Regions from separate parts of the Paenibacillus jiangxiensis genome, predicted to be linked through region 4. Evidence: a T-box and tRNA genes for the amino acid it is inferred to sense, from the RefSeq annotation. Region 4 holds a T-box; the other regions hold tRNA genes.
What was found. A T-box is a leader RNA that pairs with one kind of tRNA and senses whether it is charged. The one in region 4 lies ahead of argS (arginine--tRNA ligase), so its partner is inferred to be a tRNA-Arg.
Positions count from the first base shown of each region.

Region 1: it encodes a tRNA-Arg, which carries the amino acid that the T-box ahead of argS (arginine--tRNA ligase) is inferred to sense. The anticodon was not compared.
Region 2: it encodes a tRNA-Arg, which carries the amino acid that the T-box ahead of argS (arginine--tRNA ligase) is inferred to sense. The anticodon was not compared.
Region 3: it encodes a tRNA-Arg, which carries the amino acid that the T-box ahead of argS (arginine--tRNA ligase) is inferred to sense. The anticodon was not compared.

Region 1 covers NZ_JBJURI010000020.1:88,345-92,536, forward strand. Annotated here, with positions in the region: gene ACI1P2_RS19090 (proline--tRNA ligase) at 385-2,112, shown strand; tRNA gene ACI1P2_RS19095 (tRNA-Arg) at 2,397-2,470, opposite strand; gene ACI1P2_RS19100 (hypothetical protein) at 2,799-3,638, shown strand; gene ACI1P2_RS19105 (transposase) at 3,954-4,192, shown strand, end outside.
Region 2 covers NZ_JBJURI010000020.1:82,937-87,128, forward strand. Annotated here, with positions in the region: gene asnB (asparagine synthase (glutamine-hydrolyzing)) at 1-1,296, opposite strand, end outside; gene ACI1P2_RS19060 (hypothetical protein) at 1,536-1,886, shown strand; partial or broken gene ACI1P2_RS31485 (DUF4870 domain-containing protein) at 2,061-2,147, opposite strand; gene ACI1P2_RS19065 (DUF4870 domain-containing protein) at 2,282-2,461, opposite strand; tRNA gene ACI1P2_RS19070 (tRNA-Arg) at 2,605-2,678, shown strand; gene ACI1P2_RS19075 (RidA family protein) at 3,326-3,463, shown strand; gene ACI1P2_RS19080 (methyltransferase domain-containing protein) at 3,652-4,192, shown strand, end outside.
Region 3 covers NZ_JBJURI010000029.1:24,881-29,072, reverse strand. Annotated here, with positions in the region: gene gap (type I glyceraldehyde-3-phosphate dehydrogenase) at 1-797, opposite strand, end outside; gene ACI1P2_RS24070 (sugar-binding transcriptional regulator) at 898-1,926, opposite strand; tRNA gene ACI1P2_RS24065 (tRNA-Arg) at 2,221-2,295, shown strand; gene clpP (ATP-dependent Clp endopeptidase proteolytic subunit ClpP) at 2,490-3,086, shown strand; gene ACI1P2_RS24055 (PdaC/SigV domain-containing protein) at 3,188-4,192, opposite strand, start outside.
Region 4 covers NZ_JBJURI010000003.1:132,992-137,183, reverse strand. Annotated here, with positions in the region: gene ACI1P2_RS04235 (glycoside hydrolase family 32 protein) at 1-573, shown strand, start outside; gene ACI1P2_RS04230 (nucleotidyltransferase domain-containing protein) at 1,213-1,569, shown strand; T-box leader at 2,005-2,236, shown strand; gene argS (arginine--tRNA ligase) at 2,298-4,037, shown strand; gene ACI1P2_RS04220 (protease complex subunit PrcB family protein) at 4,142-4,192, shown strand, end outside.

The DNA.
Region 1 (4,192 bases), on a different contig from region 4:
CTGCCTAATGTAATTTTATAGAAAAATTATGAAGGAAATATTCAAAGGTGTTGAACGGGACCATATGCTCCGATTCGGCTGCCGACAGAGAAGAAACCCTTGGCTGTAAGGTTTCGCGGCACGGTCGTACGCATCCTATCCCGCTAGCCGCTCATTTGCCGGGTCGTTCCGTTATCGACATGAGAAGCGCATGTTTTATGTAAATTCTTAAGCCCGCGCAGAATAAGGGTGGTACCACGACGCATTCGTCCCTTGACGAATGCGTCTTTTTGCATTTGGGCAGGGTGGGGGTTCCCCGTAACTCAAGCATACAAAAAAACGCTTATGGCTAACGGATTTCATTCCGTTTTTGCCTTGAGCGAAGCGAAAGGAATGGGTATAAAGATGAGACAGACCCAGATTGCTGTTCCTACATGGAGAGAAGCTCCTGCTGATGCGGAATCTGCAGGACATCGTTATCTGCTGCGGAGCGGTATGATCCGGCAGCTGGCGGCGGGGGTGTACACCTATCTGCCATTGGGCTTTCGCGTATTGTCTAAAATCTCCGCCATTATTCGTCAAGAGCTTAGTCATGCAGGAGCACAGGAGATGCTAATGCCTGCACTGCAGCCCGCGGAGCTTTGGAAAACTTCTGGGAGATACGAAGTGTACGGACCTGAGCTAATCCGGCTTAAAGACAGGCATCATCGCGAGTTTGCGCTTGGACCAACTCATGAGGAAGTGATCACCTCACTGATCAAGCAGGAGATTTCATCATACAGACAGCTGCCTGTGGCGTTTTTTCAAATTCAAACGAAATTCCGTGACGAGCTTCGTCCACGGTCTGGGCTGCTGCGCGGCCGGGAGTTTTTGATGATGGATGCATACTCTTTTCACAACGATTACGAGAGCCTCGATGCCTTCTACGAAGTGATGCATGCAGCCTATGAGCGCATTCTTAGCCGCTTCGGCCTGGAATACCGGGGAGTGGAGGCGGATGCCGGAGCCATAGGTGGAGAGGGCGGTTCCCATGAGTTTATCGCCTTTTCGGGCATCGGTGAAGATACGATTGCAGTCTGCGGCAGCTGTGGATACGCGGCCAATTTGGAAAAGGCTGAGGTACGTTTGCGTTTGACTCAAAACGGGACTGAACCTGCCGGGATTAATGCGGAATATGCTGTGCCGGAGAGATTCCACACGCCGGGTTTGCGCACAATTGAAGAGCTTTCGGCAGCCTGCAGGGAGCCGGCTTCTTCATTTATCAAAACCATTCTGTTTAACGCAGATGGAGCGGCGGTTGCCGTGCTGGTCAGAGGAGACCGGGAGGTCAACGAGATTAAGGTTAAGAATGCCTTGGGAGCGCAGGAGCTTCGTTTGGCCGATAGTGGGGAGGTCGTGGACTGGACCGGAGCATCATCCGGTTTTTCAGGGCCTGTTGGCCTCAGCCTGCTGTTTCTTGTAGATCAGGAAGTAGCGCTTATGAGCCAGGGCATCGTCGGAGCCAACGAGACGGATTACCATCTGCGCGGTGTCCGGCCGGGGAGGGATTTCAGTCTGGAGCGGACGGGCGATTACCGCAATGCGGCTAAAGGCGATGCATGCCCCCGCTGTAACGGCGAATTGTCGATGCAGCGCGGGATTGAAGTGGGGCATATTTTCAAGCTGGGGGATAAATATACTGCTGCATTTAACGCTCAAGTGCTGCAGGCAGACGGACAAAGCCTGACTCCTGTTGCGGGCTGCTATGGCATCGGTGTGTCGAGGCTCATGGCTGCGGTGGCAGAACAGTGTTATGACGAACACGGGCTCATCTGGCCGGAGGAAATTGCTCCTTTCCGGGTTCATATTATCCCTGTGTCTGCAAAGGATACGCTGCAGATGCAGACAGCGGAAAAGCTGTATCAGGATTTAATTGGATCAGGTGTCGAGGTGCTGCTGGATGACCGCGAAGAGCGTCCGGGGGTCAAGTTCAATGATGCCGATCTGTTTGGGATTCCTTGGAGAATTATCGTGGGCAAAAGGGCTGGCGAGGGTTATGTTGAAGTGAAGCAGCGAGGGATGCAGGAGTCTAATATGGTGTCGTTAGAAGAAGCAGTAAGGCGGGTTGCTGGAGTAACCACAAAACTTTTCTAACGCTTGGCCTCTAAACGGTTGCGACAACCGTTTATTGGTCCCAAGAACGTTGGCCGACTGCGAAGTAGCGCTATCGAAACTAATGCTCCGATGAACCCAATGGAGTTCTCATCCCAGACGTAAAAAGCTCCCCGAAGGGGAGCAATGTGTAAGGTCCCAGTCGGGATACGGCCCTAACGGGCCGACTGCGAAGTAGCGCTATCGAAGCGTATGCTCCGACGAACCCCACTGGGGTTCTCATCCCCGGACATAAAAAAACTCCCCGGAGGGGAGTTTTTCATTTACGTCCCAGGAGGGATTCGAACCCCCGACCGACGGCTTAGAAGGCCGTTGCTCTATCCAGCTGAGCTACTGGGACATAAAATTTCAAGCGAAGATTAATATACCATATTAGAAGGAGGTTTGCAACCGTTAATTATAATTAAAATCAGTCACCTGCCCGATTCATCATACATAGTACACCATATACGTTTTTTTGCTTCTATAAAAGGGTATGTTAGAATAACGGCAAATATGTTAGGCGGACAAGTTGGACATAAGCTTCCGTTTCTCATATAATCTAACATCATTTATGCTTTCGGTTGAAAGGGGGTGCCTTTATAAAGGACTCCAGTGCTGCCAAATCGGCAAATAACATTGTATTGTTTCCCCGAACGCTGGATTATTACCAGATTCAGCTTACGGTGATGCTCGAAAATGAACGTTATGGGGAAGCCATGCGGCTACTGCAATTTTTGCTGCAATGTCAGGGTCAGGAACAAAAGCATTACGACGAGTGGGACGCCCTATTGCAGTGGCTTGAAGCGGCCTTTCCTCAATATATGAATCAGGGACCCGAGACGGCAGAGCCCGATGATGAAGACATCAGCGAGGACGAAATCGCAAGAAGGCATCTTCGCTCCAAGCTTGAACAGGACGCAGGCTACGGAGAGAAGCTTCTCCGCATGGCTATGAACGAGCCTTTATCGGAGCAAACCATGCTTGCTCTTGAACAGCTGTCCTATCTCGACCAGCCGGAGATCGACGAGGCGCTCATCCGCTGGCTGAAGGAAGCCAAATTGCATCCCTTGCTGCAGTTCCGGGTAATTCAGACACTGCGCAAGCGTGGGCATGAGGGCACCATCACCTTTAACAGGGGAGATATGAAGGCAGAGATCGAAGTGGAGAGCGTGCCTCTCCAGCCGAGCGAATTCCCGGAGCCCATCATTCGCATTCTGGAACGGGTGGCGGATCAGACCGAAGTGCACGAGCCCGCGCTTTTCTACTTTGCCCAGGAATTGTGGTCCCAATTTGTGATGGCCGTGTATGGAACGGACGACTATCGGTCTATGCTTACAGATGACGACAGCTTACTGGATATTTGGGCGGCTGCGCTGCATCAGGCCGTTGCGGAGACGCTGTCCGGCGGAGACGAGGAAGAGGGAATAAGAGTCATGTATGGCATCACGGATACGATGCGTTTCCGTTACGAACAGGCATACCGGTCCGTGAAACAGTTTGTTGCGGCAGGCATGAGCGGCTTGTGACAGGCCGGAAACGTTTTCCTTATTCAGGCCCAAGGGTTTCCCCTTGAAAAAGATAGTAATGTTGTTTATACTAGAGTGGTTATTTTGTGCGTGTTTTTAACATCTTTCCGAGAGAAGTCCCCTTCCTCTGCAGGTAGGGGATGAAGCTTGGTTAGGCGAAGCCTAAATGCACTTGTCTGTTGGTATGAAGCGCGCGTTTTCCTGGTCTAATGTTTGTGTGATATGATAGGAATATACGTTCTGATTAAGGCGGTGATCCTTCGTGAAAATCACATATCCATTTCGCCTCTAGCCGGCCCCGCACAGGAAGAACTCATGATTCGAACGTTGAACTTGTGCTGGACGCTGTACAATCAGGCCAAACGGAAAGTCGCGAACATTCACCAGAAAGTGGCGCGGCAGCGAAAAGATTTCTTGCACAAGTCATCGCATCGCATCATTCAGGGACATGACCTGATTGTGGTGAGAGCAGCTGAAAGTGAAGAACATGCTCCAACCGCCGGCTGTCCAAAAGCATCTCGGATGCCGGATGGCGAACGTTCATTACGTATCTG
Region 2 (4,192 bases), on a different contig from region 4:
GCGGTCATTCAGGTACTCGATTGGCCTGATCCATTCCCTGACCTCAGAATTCAGCAGGCTTGCCCGCAGCTCCGGTGCCACAGCCCACGGAAAGGTTCCGGAGTTGAGCATCTCGTCCCGGTGGAACCATGGATATCCCCCGAACACCTCGTCGGCTGCTTCACCGGAAATTGCGACGGTTGCGTGTTTTTTGATCTCCCGGCAGAACAGATAGAGCGAGGAGTCCACATCCGTCATTCCCGGCAGATCACGCGCTTCGGTCGATGCATTAAGCGCTTCAACCACTTCGTGCGTATCAAACTCGATCCAATGGTGGTTGGTGCCAAGCTCCTCAGCCATGCGTCTGATCCACGGTCCGTCAGCCCCAGGCTGAAAGGAGTGCTCTTTGAAATGCTTGTCATTATCGACATAATCCACAGAGAACGTATCGATGATCCCTTGCTCCGTCCTTGTATAATAGCTGACGGCAAGCGCGGATAATGCGCTGGAATCGAGCCCGCCTGAGAGCAGGGAGCAAACGGGCACATCGGAGGCGAGCTGGCGTTCGAGCGTATCCTGCAGCAGCTCCCGTACCCGGAGAGCGGTCTGTTCGGTATCGTCCTCGTGAGCAATGCTTTCCAGCTTCCAGAAGGCGCGGATTTTCGTTCCGCTTCGGTCATGAATCAGCGTATGCCCGGGACGGAGCTCACGGATGGAGGCGTAAACTCCGTGCCCGGGAGTACGTGCTGGCCCGATGATGAAGATCTCGGCAAGGCCGTCTGCATGTACGACAGGCTCAACTTCGGGATGCTTGAGCAGCGCTTTGGGCTCGGAGCCGAAGATGAGACCGTCCTGGATTTCACTGTAAAACAGCGGTTTGACTCCCAGACGGTCCCTCGCCATGAAAACATGCTGTCTTTTTTCATCCCACACCCCAAAAGCAAAAATACCGTTCAGCCGGTCGACACAATCTGGCCCCCACTCGATGTAGGAAGCAAGCAGCACCTCCGTGTCGCATTTAGTTAAAAAGTCGTGTCCCCTCTGCCGAAGCTCTATTTTAAGCTCGGGGGCATTGTACAGTTCCCCGTTATATACCAGCGTGTACGTATAGTCATCCCGTTTGCGGATCATGGGCTGCGCTCCGTTCTCGGGATCCATGACGCTGAGACGCCGGTGTCCGAAGGCGCACGGATTGGATATCCACGTTCCCGCCGCATCCGGCCCCCGATGGGACAATGTACGCGTCATGTCGGACAGCAATTCCGATTGTACCGTTAAATCCTTATTCCACTGTATAAATCCAGTAATTCCGCACATGTAGGTTCATCCCTTCCTTGTCTTCCTGGTCTCGCTTTATACACTGCAGGGAGTTCCTCCCCGGCCGCAAAAGTATAAACAAACATATGCCGGATGAAGGCATAAAATGTCTGTCCTTACCGAAAACTACAAACATAGAACGGCTGGCGGCTGACACGGACAAGCCCATGCTTCCGAAGTGAGTTTTGTACGAAGTCGATTTAAGAAGTAACGCTCACAAAACTTTTAGGAGGATGCGTATGTATACGATTAAAGATGCAAAAATTCGGAGATTTACCGAGATGGACGGTGTGCGCTGCGCGGAAATCGAGGTGAATTCGGCGAGCGTGGAGGATACGGACTTGCTTGTATATCTTGCTCCTGCCGAAGGAGAGCAGGGTTACAGGATGCTGAGCATGATTCGCAATGACGCGGATATGGAGCTCGACTGGTACGACAATAATCTTCATTCCGCTTTCGAGGAAGTGACGGATGTCGTATTCCGCGATGCAGACGGGAAGGATTTGCATGAGAAGCGGGGACGATTCACACGCGAGTTGCTGTCCCACGGCAAGATGGACAGCGAGCTGGCTGCAGAGTTCGGGAAATGAAGCTGCCATGCTGCAGCGGCATGCTTCGGCTGGTGATTCTGTTCCGCCGCAACCCGCTGCGGTTCATGAAAGGCGGAGGCGGATCCCGCGGTCCGGGCGGGAATGCAGGGTAAAAAGTAAAATGCCCCAAAAGCAGCGGCTTGATGGCCGAATTTTAGGGCATTTTTCATAAAATCAAGCATATTCACGCAATGACTGAATGCCCTTGTAGATGTTGTATACAAACACCACAAGATAGACTATGCCAAACAGGAGGAGAAAGGTGACAAATAACCCCGGTCTTTGCGAAGATATTAGAAAGCATAAACGTCCTGGAATAATCCTCCTAATATCGCAAGAAAAACTTCCGCTAAACGCGGTCTGTCTTCTGTGAATTACGTCGATAGACGTTTTTCTTATACGAGCGAGTAAAGCAGCGGAATGACGGCCAGCACGGGAAAGAAATGCGAGAAAAGCGCGCGCTTGGCATGACTTTGCACGTAGTTATCCCTGACAGCGATCCATACGATGACCGGAAACAGGAAGGGTGCGAAAAAAATGCTGAAATAACAGAGCGAGGATAAAAGGTTCCTCATGACAGACACTCCTTTCGTTTCCATACTTACGATCCAGGTGCAGTGTTGCAGAATCCCGGCGAAAGATTAATTTAAAAAACCTCTTCCCATACCACCGTGAAATATGTTATACTCATTAATGCACTGTCATACATAACCTTTAAGTCCCAGTAGCTCAGCTGGATAGAGCAACGGCCTTCTAAGCCGTCGGTCGGGGGTTCGAATCCCTCCTGGGACGTAAAAAAGAAGCTTCCTTCGGGAAGCTTTTTTTACGTTCGAAGCCAGCAGATTGGTTTGGCTCGCAATCTCCGTAATCAGGCTTACAATATTGCCGATTTCCTGGGTTTTATCTCCAGGGCATGGACGACGCCGGCTGTATGGCTGACGGTATTATGGATCATATTCATATGTTCAACCGTTTGAATGACTACGTTGTTGCCGTTCAGTGCCTTTTTATTCGCCTCGACAGTTAATTGGGAAACTGATTGGAGGGAACGACGATAACCTTCCCGTCCTGGCTGATAATCGGGCTGTTTACAAACGATTGCCCTTTACTTTGGATAGCGTTGCTGTACCAGCGCGTTCTCTCGGATCAAAGCCTTCCGCGAAGGTCTGCTGGGGAGAATTCAGAAGCACGCCGTCCGTTGTTGCAAACTGGACATGGTCATCAAACCGGAAACCTGCTTGTTTACAGATTCAACCGTTTGCTGGGTATTGCTCAAGATTTGTGCTGTTACATCGTCTTTGGCCGTTTGATACGATAACCAGCCCAGAATTGCGGGCGGCAGAAGCAAGATGGCCACAAAGGCTATACGCAGTCGGCCATTAATGGTCAAGTGTGTAAAACTTTTCAACTGTAATGATGGTTTATTAGATTGTCCTATCGTGAACAAGGTCCAGGAAGAGCTGTGGGGAGAAGGACCATACCCGCCGCGCACGATCATTGAGGTGGACCGTCTGAACCAGGACGACATCGTGGAAGTGGAAGGCACCTTCTATGCACCAGTAAAAGGGAATAAATAATTTACCCAGTGAAATCCAAGCACAAGCAGGAGCTCTCGACAGAGGGCTCTTTTTCAGCTTTATAGGGACGGGCTAGCAACTTTGCTATAGATATATCCTATCATGGTCATTTGTTTTATATATTTTTGCGATCAAAAGAAGCGTGACATAATTAAAGATAACAGGACACTTATGGAGGAGGGGTTTGGATGACATCGAATGTGTGGCAGCCGGATTTTTACGATACGAAGCTTGGATTTGTGGCCCAATATGGAAAAGAGGTTGTGAAACTGCTTGCTCCTGAGCCGGGAGAGCGCATTCTGGATCTGGGCTGCGGAACAGGGGAGCTGAGCAATGAAATTGCCAGTCAGGGAGCGAAAGTCATTGGACTGGATTATTCTTCTGAAATGATTGCTAAGGCGAAGGCCAAATACCCTGCATTGGACTTTGTCGTGGGTCATGCGCAAAATTTGACATTTGATGAACCGTTTGATGCGGTATTTTCCAATGCTGCCCTGCATTGGGTGCCGGAGGCGGAGGAGACGGCGGCATGTATATGGAATGCGCTGAAGCCGGGCGGGCGATTTGTGGCCGAATTTGGCGGCAAAGGAAATGTTGGAGAAATTGTAAAAGCGATATCCGAGGTGATCACCGACGATTTCGGCAGGGACGCAGACAAGCTCAATCCCTGGTACTTCCCCTCGATCGGCGAGTATGCCTCTTTGCTGGAGCGTCAGGGCTTCCGTGTAC
Region 3 (4,192 bases), on a different contig from region 4:
TCGGAAGCTGCTTTCATTGCTGCGTTGACTTCGTCTACAGTTACGTTTTTCTCCAGAACAGTTACCAGCTCAGTCAGGGAACCAGTTGCAACCGGAACGCGCTGTGCAGCACCGTCCAGTTTGCCTTGCAGTTCAGGGATAACCAGACCGATCGCTTTAGCAGCGCCAGTTGTGTTAGGAATGATGTTCTCGGCAGCAGCGCGTGCACGACGGAAGTCGCCTTTAGCATGCGGAGCGTCCAAAGTGTTTTGATCGCCAGTGTAAGCGTGGATTGTAGTCATCAGACCTTCCACAACACCGAACTTGTCGTTCAATGTTTTAGCCATAGGAGCCAGGCAGTTAGTTGTACAGGAAGCACCGGAGATTACGGTTTCAGTACCATCCAGTGTGTTGTGGTTTACGTTGTACACGATTGTTTTCATGTCGCCTGTAGCTGGTGCGGAGATCACAACTTTCTTAGCGCCGCCTTTCAGGTGCTTTTCGGCTGCTTCTTTAGTCGTGAAGAAGCCTGTGCACTCCAGCACGATGTCAACGCCCAGTTCGCCCCAAGGCAGCTCTTCAGGGTTGCGGTTAGCCAGAACTTTAACTTCTTTGCCGTTTACTTTGAAGAAGCCGTCATGTACTTCAACGTCTCCGTCGAAACGTCCTTGAGTTGTATCATATTTCAGCAAATGAGCCAACATTTTGGCGTCAGTCAAGTCGTTGATTGCTACTACTTCAATGCCTTCCACATTTTGAATACGACGGAAAGCCAGTCTGCCGATACGTCCAAAACCGTTAATACCTACTTTAACCATGAGTAAGTTCCTCCCAAGTTTTGTATGTTTTTATTTATTCAAGACAGGCGGTGAGGCCAGTCAAGACAACAATTATTAAAGTACTTCCTTTAAAAACAACTCAGAAATTGCGTACGATGATTTCCGCCGCCGCTTCGTCGGTGACCAGAATGTCCTCCTGACCAAACCGCAGCACAGCCCGAATCGCCGCCGCCTTGCTCGCGCCCCCGGCGATGCCGAGAACGATATCCGTCCTCATAATGTCCTCGAGACGCAGCCCAATGGTAAGCATCCGGTGCACAACGACACCCTTTTCATTAAAGTAGTAGCCAAAAGATTCAGCCACCGCTCCTTCAGCCTGGATCTCCGCCACCGTATCCGGGTCAAGCCTGCGCCTTTTCGCCATTGCCATGGCATTGCCGATCCCATGAATAATAATCCGGCTCTTGCGGATCGTCTCCACAATCTCCTGAATCATATGATCCTGGACAAGCGACTCATAGGCCTCCTGGCTCAACAGATCCGGCACATGCAGCAGTCTGTACTGCGCTCCTACGTTGCGGGCCATCTTGGACACGATGGAGTTTGCCTGCATTTCCAGGCTTTCACCCAAACCCCCGCGGGCCGGCACAAACCATCCGCCCTTCATCGGTCCGCCGGACGGTGTCGTCAGGTGCTCAGCCACATCAGCAATGGTGGTGCCGCCCGTAACGGCCACAATATCCTCATCCCCCATAACGCTCAGCAGCGCCTTCGCTCCAGCCCGTCCCAACTCCCGTTTGGTCATCGGCGACGTATCCGAATCGCCTGGCACGACAATCACCTTGCGCAGGTTGTAAGCCTGACGGATCTGGTCCTCAAGCAAAGACAATCCGAACAGCTCTTTGGCAATGGGCTCAAGCTGCTCCAGCAGCTCCCTGCCGGCTTCGCTCACCCGCATGCCAATACTCTCAATCTCTATAAGGCCCTGGGCTTTCAAAAGATCGGTTTCGGCGCGCAGCACACGTTCGGTCATATGTAACGATGCCGCAAGCGTTCTGCGCCCAATGACGTCTGACAGCATGATCTGATGAAGGATAGTATACCTTTTCTTCAATACATCCGTGAGATCGGGCAGAAGCTGCTTCTGAATTTCTAATATATTTCGCATGCTTTCCACTCCCGCAGACTTCTACTGGTTCATCTTTCACTTTGTGGCCTTGGTTGGTCTTAAAATGTCCCGGGTTAACTTTTTAAGTCCCACAATCATTTTAACCAATTCCAACCTCACATGCAAGTGTCAGAACCTATATTTCTCATTCCTCCAGCCGATTATGCGCAGCGGTTCAGCAACTATTATTAACGTAAAAGTTATTTGCCAGACCGCTGAAATAAAAACTTGCATTTTGCCAATGAGTCGCATATAATCATTTTTGTGTCCTATTTCATAGGAATACTGAAATATGCGCCCGTGGTCCAATGGATATGACGTAGGCCTCCGGAGCCTGAGATCGAGGTTCGATTCCTCGCGGGCGCGCCATTTATTTGAGTTTATATATACTGTTTAACCAACGGGAGCGCAGAGGGCTCTTTTTTTTCACCAATAGTTTGACTTTCTTTGACTTTTTGCTTGAAATTGTTTATGATGTGGGTAATACGGTAACAGTTTATTATGGAGACTTTACCTGTATCAGGTAGTACGTATCCTAGCACATATTTAAGGGAGGGTTTTACGTGAGCTACATTCCTATGGTCGTTGAACAAACCAACCGCGGTGAGAGAGCCTATGACATTTACTCCAGATTGCTGAAGGACCGTATCATTTTCCTCGGGTCTGACGTGAATGACGTGGTCGCCAACTCCATTATCGCGCAAATGCTGTTTCTGACTGCGGAAGATCCGGAAAAAGACATCCACCTGTACATCAACAGCCCCGGCGGTTCCATCACAGCCGGCATGGCGATTTACGATACGATGCAGTTTATCAAACCCGACGTATCCACTATCTGCGTAGGGATGGCCGCTTCCATGGGCGCATTCCTGCTGAATGCAGGTGCCAAGGGCAAGCGCTTCGCTCTGCCGAACAGTGAGGTTATGATTCACCAGCCTCTGGGCGGCGCTCAAGGCCAAGCGACGGATATCGAAATCCGTGCGCGCCGTATCCTGAAAATGCGGGATAAGCTGAACCGCATCCTCTCCGAGCGTACCGGCCAGCCGCTGGACCGCATCGAGAAGGATACCGACCGCGACTACTTCATGACGGCTGACGAAGCCAAAGAATACGGTCTGATCGATCAGGTGATTTCCAGCACTCCTCCACAAGGAGTCTAAGCCGCGAACCGCGAACAAATTTTTATAAGCAGCATGTACAAAAAATCCGCCCCATGTTCCTGCAGCAGGAACGTGGGGCGGATTTTCTTTTTTTTCCGAATTTATTTTCCGAACGGTTTGGCCCCGGCGGGGAGCAGATCAGCAAAGGCGTAGTAGAACTCCGGAATACCAGCCGCATAAGCGGTATACTCGTACTGCTGGAAGAAAATAACGATGCCTGTTCCAGTGACATAGAAATCCGGTTTATCCGAAAGCCCCTTAAAGCCATCCAAATATCCGTTGGATACCGGCACTTGCTTGAGCAGCTTGTTGTTCAGCGTCTTCTTGTAATCCGGATTAGCTTTCAACACATCGCCAAGTCCCAACTGCTTGCCATCCTCCAGGGAGAATGTAAATGCTGTGCGGGCAGTGGAGCCGTGAGCGCCGCCATAATAGGAATAGTCATCCACAATCAGGCTGATAAAACCTCCCCTGTTGTAGATCACGGCATAATTGCTTTCAAATTGATAAGGTCGGTCTGGGGTAGCTTCTCCGATCTCTTTGATTTGCTTCTTGATCTCTGCCAGCACCTTTTCTTCGTGCTGCTTCAGCACGGCATTGATCTTATCCACACCAGCCTGGTTGCCTGTGAGCTGAGGATATTTCAGATCGAAATTCACCGTATCCGACTTTTCCTGGGACAGGTTTACCGTTTTGATGGAGACGGAATTCAGCTGGCTTTTGGTCATGCTGACCGTCTTGGCGGCTGCGTTCCAGGCAGCGTCAATGCCGAGATAAGCCTTCAGGTGGCCGATAGGAACAAAGAGTCGGTTATTGACCATTCGGGCCTGCATATCAACCGTATGTACCCCGTTTACATTGACGTACGGCTCATCATACCCCATTGCAATTTTCAGCTTGTTATAGTTGGCGCCGATCGTATAAGACTTGTCGGACGCATTATACGACACAGGCAGCTTCAAATCATCCCTCAGGGCCGCGACCGGTATCAGGGTTTGCCCTTTGATCATAAGCCCTTTCGTCTGAAGGGCCTTGCCGTTCCATTTCAAGGTTACCTGGGTTTGCTGAGCAGCTTGGGATGCGCTTCCTGCCGCGTGCAGCTCGGA
Region 4 (4,192 bases):
TGGATGGATATGTGGGAGTCGGAGATGCCGACCCAGCAAGGGCATCATTGGGCCGGCGCGATGAGTCTGCCACGGGAGGCGGTCATCGACGGCGGCAGGCTGCTGTTCCGCCCGCTGGAAGAGACGGAGAAATACCGTTCCAATCTGTTCGAGCAGCCGGTTACGGTGCTGACAGGCGAGCAGACCTTGGAGACAGGTGGAGACAGCTATGAGCTGCAGGCTGTATTTCAATTTGAAGCAGGTATAACTGAAGAATTCGGTTTGAAGATACGGGTAGGCAGCGGCGAGGAGACGGTGCTGTCGTACCGTCCTAACGACGGTCTGTTCCGTTTCAACCGTGACCGTTCAGGGATCGGACCGGGGGGCGAGAGGCGAGTACACCTCGGTTTGCAAGAGGGACGTTTGGAGCTGCGCATTTTCGTGGACAAAAGCTCAGTAGAGGTGTTTATCGGCGATGGCGAGTATGTCCTTACCGGCCGCATTTATCCCGGCCCGGAATCGCTGGGCATTCAGGCTTTTGCCGAAGGAACTTGCTCGCTTGTCTCGTTCAGGAAGTGGGATATTTGTATATAGGGTGATGATAGAAGGAGTCCGGCTGGTTGCCGAGGCTCCTTTTTTTCGGTTTTAGAAGTTCGGATAAGAGACTGTTTCCATCTGAATGAAAACCGCAAGAAGGAGACCAGAACTTACAATATTCAAATATTAAATGGCTTTTCAAATAACTCTCCGAATTGGGATTCGGTGTATACCAGTTTTCATTGCTAACAAAAAGGCGGCATCCAAGTACAGGTTTAATGTTACTTAGTTTGGTATAAATTATGCTATTATAAATGGAAGAGTGGCAGATTGTCTGGTGGACGACCGTGAGTGCGAACCCCAAGCGCACATGAAATTCCCGGGAGATTCGCACCACCAGGTTTTATGCGGTTTTTCAAGGTTTTTCATACAAAATGTATTGCTCAAAATGATACTCGATTAGGGGGTTCGCACTTTTAAGCCTCCAAACCCTTACGGGACAAGGGCCAAAACAGCCCGCGTTACTCCCTGCACGGAAGTATGGATTGAAAGAGGTGCAGCAGGCATCGCATCCGGAACGGGCGCATCGGTTACTCCCTGCACGGGAGTATGGATTGAAAGCGGGATACGATTGCTTATTTTTACATCGCAAATGTTACTCCCTGCACAGGAATAAGATAAGGTGGTGTGAGACTTATGCGCAGCTCAGAAATATCTAGTCTGAACTTCCTTGTAGAGAAGGAAAAACTGGTCTTAACAGAAGTGTTACACAAAATTAAAGATCCTTTCAAAGTTAGACAAGCCATTCTCTTTGGATCAAAAGCTCGGGGGGATTTTGAATCGGGAAGTGACATAGATTTGTTGGTTCTGACAGATTTAGAGGATCGTCCTGAGAATAGACACTATTTGTCGGATATGCTTTTTGATATAAATCCGTACTACGAGCCGCCTATAAGCGTAACGTACTTTAACAAAGATGACTGGGACTCAGGAAAAGTACTGCCTACTTTTAAAAGTAACATTTTGAAGGATGGTGTTCAGATTGTCATTTAAAGATGAGGCGGTCAAATCGTTCCTGAAAAGGGCTAAGGGGAAATATTCAGCTGCTTTGGGATTGAAAGCGCTTCATCTAATTGTATTTTATTATAACCACAAAAAGTTACTCCCCGTGCGGGAGTATGGTTTGAAAGTTCCCAATGCCTGCAGGTAAACGCCAGGTTGATGTTACTCCCCGTGCGGGAGTATGGATTGAAAGATAGCGCGGCTGCGTTCGTTGTGTGCCTCGATGTCGTTACTCCCCGTGCGGGAGTAACTTGAAATGTGACCGTGTAAGCCCATCCCAGTGGAGATGGATGAGTTCCTCAACGTGCGTGTGTAAGGATGGAAAGCAATCGTAGACTTCATTTCATCGAATTCATCAATATTTAACGTTAGAAGAGGAAATATAAGCTTGTGTCGAAGCCGCAGAATCAGTATAATAATGTAAATTTAACGTCCGCGAACGGGAGAGTAACCGTACAAGTCTCATAGCAGCGAGCCGGGGTGGTGGGAGCCGGCATGGGGCACACGGTGAAGCGCACCCTGGAGATGGCAGGTCCAGTACGGGAGACCGTAGGCAGATCTGTCCGGCTTACTGCCGTTATCAGTATCGAGGGGAAGAGTCCGAACAAGGGCTCTTCACGAAGAGTGGTACCGCGGCAGCATAGCTTTCGTCTCTTTTATGAGGCGAAGGCTTTTTTGATTTTCAGCTAATATATTTCAGAAAAAGGATGTGTTCGTCCATGATTATGAACATTGCCGCCCAGGTGCTGAGCGGGCCTACAGGCCTGTCTGAGCATGAACTGCTGCAGTTGCTGGAGCAGCCCCCGAATCCCGAGTGGGGGGATGCCGCGCTGCCTTGCTTTGTATTCGCAAAATCACGCCGGATGTCCCCGCAAAACGTAGCGGCTGAGCTCGCCGTGGCCCTGGATCAAACCCACGGTGTGAGCGCGGAAGCAGCTGGACCTTATGTGAATTTGAAGCTTGATCCGGCCGTTTACGCCCCGGCGCTGCTGGAGCAGATCGGCGCAGATGGCTTTGGCAAACTTGACCTGGGACAGGGCAAGCGGGTAGCGATTGACATGTCCTCCCCCAATATTGCCAAGCCGTTCGGAATCGGCCATCTGCGCTCCACGGTGATCGGCGCTGCCCTGTACCGTCTGTTGAGGGAAGCAGGCTATGAGACAATAAGTGTTAATCATTTAGGCGATTGGGGGACGCAATTCGGCAAACAAATTACAGCCTACAAGCGCTGGGGTAAGGACGAGGAACTGGCCAAAGACCCGATCGGCGAATCGCTGAAGCTATATGTCCGGTTCCATGATGAAGCAGAGCAGGACCCTTCCCTTGAGACGGAAGCACGCGACTGGTTCCGCAGACTGGAGGAAGGCGATTCCGAGGCGCACCGGCTGTGGCGTTATTTTGTGGACATCAGCATGCAGGAATTTAACCGGATGTATAAGCGCCTTGGCGTTACGTTTGATCATGTGCTGGGTGAAAGCTTTTATAACGACAAAATGAGACCGGTCGTCGAAGAGCTGAGCAGCCTGGGGCTCCTAGAAGAAAGCGAAGGAGCTATGGTGGTAAGACTGGATGACGAGGGCATGCCTCCATGCCTGATCCTGAAAACGGACGGTACCACCATTTACCCGACCCGTGATCTCGCAACGGCCATTTACCGCAGAAAAGAAATGAAGGCTGACCGCCTTCTGTATGTGGTAGGGGCTGAGCAGAAGCTGCATTTCCAGCAGGTGTTTGCCGTCCTGGGTAAAATGGGAGCCGCTTGGGCTGTGCAATGCGAGCATGTTCCCTTCGGGCTGATGCGCTTTGAAGGGAAGAAAATGTCCACCCGGCGCGGCAAGGTCATCATGTTAAACGAGGTGCTGGATGAAGCGGTGTCCCGCGCCATGGCCGTCATCCAGGAAAAGAACCCTGATCTGTTCGACAAACAAACTGTCGCCGAGCAGGTCGGAATCGGAGCGGTCATTTTTGGCGATTTGAAAAACAACCGGATCAACGAGGTCGATTTTTCGCTTGAGGATGCGCTGCGCTTTGACGGGGAAACGGGACCATATGTTCAATACACGCATGCCCGGATTAAAAGTGTATTGAACCGGTTAAAGGGGCAGCATGCAGGTGGCGAAGCCGATCTGAATACCGGACTTAAGGCTGGACTAAATACTGGTCCGAATACTGAACAACAAATTTCGGTAGGACACACGGGCCAGCTCGGTGAGGCCGGATGGTCCCTGCTCAAACAGCTCAGCCGTTACCCGGAGGCGCTGGAACGCGCGGTGAATCGGCTGGAGCCGTGGGTCATGGCCCGTTTTGCCCTGGATACGGCCCAGTCCTTTAACCGCTTTTACCATCATGAAAGAATCGAGGATGGCGGGCCCTTGCGGCTGCTGATTACTGAGCTAACGGCAGAGCTTCTGGCACGGTCGTTGCGTCTGCTTGGCCTTCATGCCCCGAACCAGATGTAAGGGCCAGTTTATGCAAAAAGATGTTTTTTTCCATAAGGTGAAACCTTTTCACATAACAGGCCGTCTGAGAATACAGAAGTCAAGTCATTTTGGAGGTGCAGATTGTGAAGAAACATAAAAAGAAAGTGATCAGCTTTATTGCAGTTGCCTGCTCG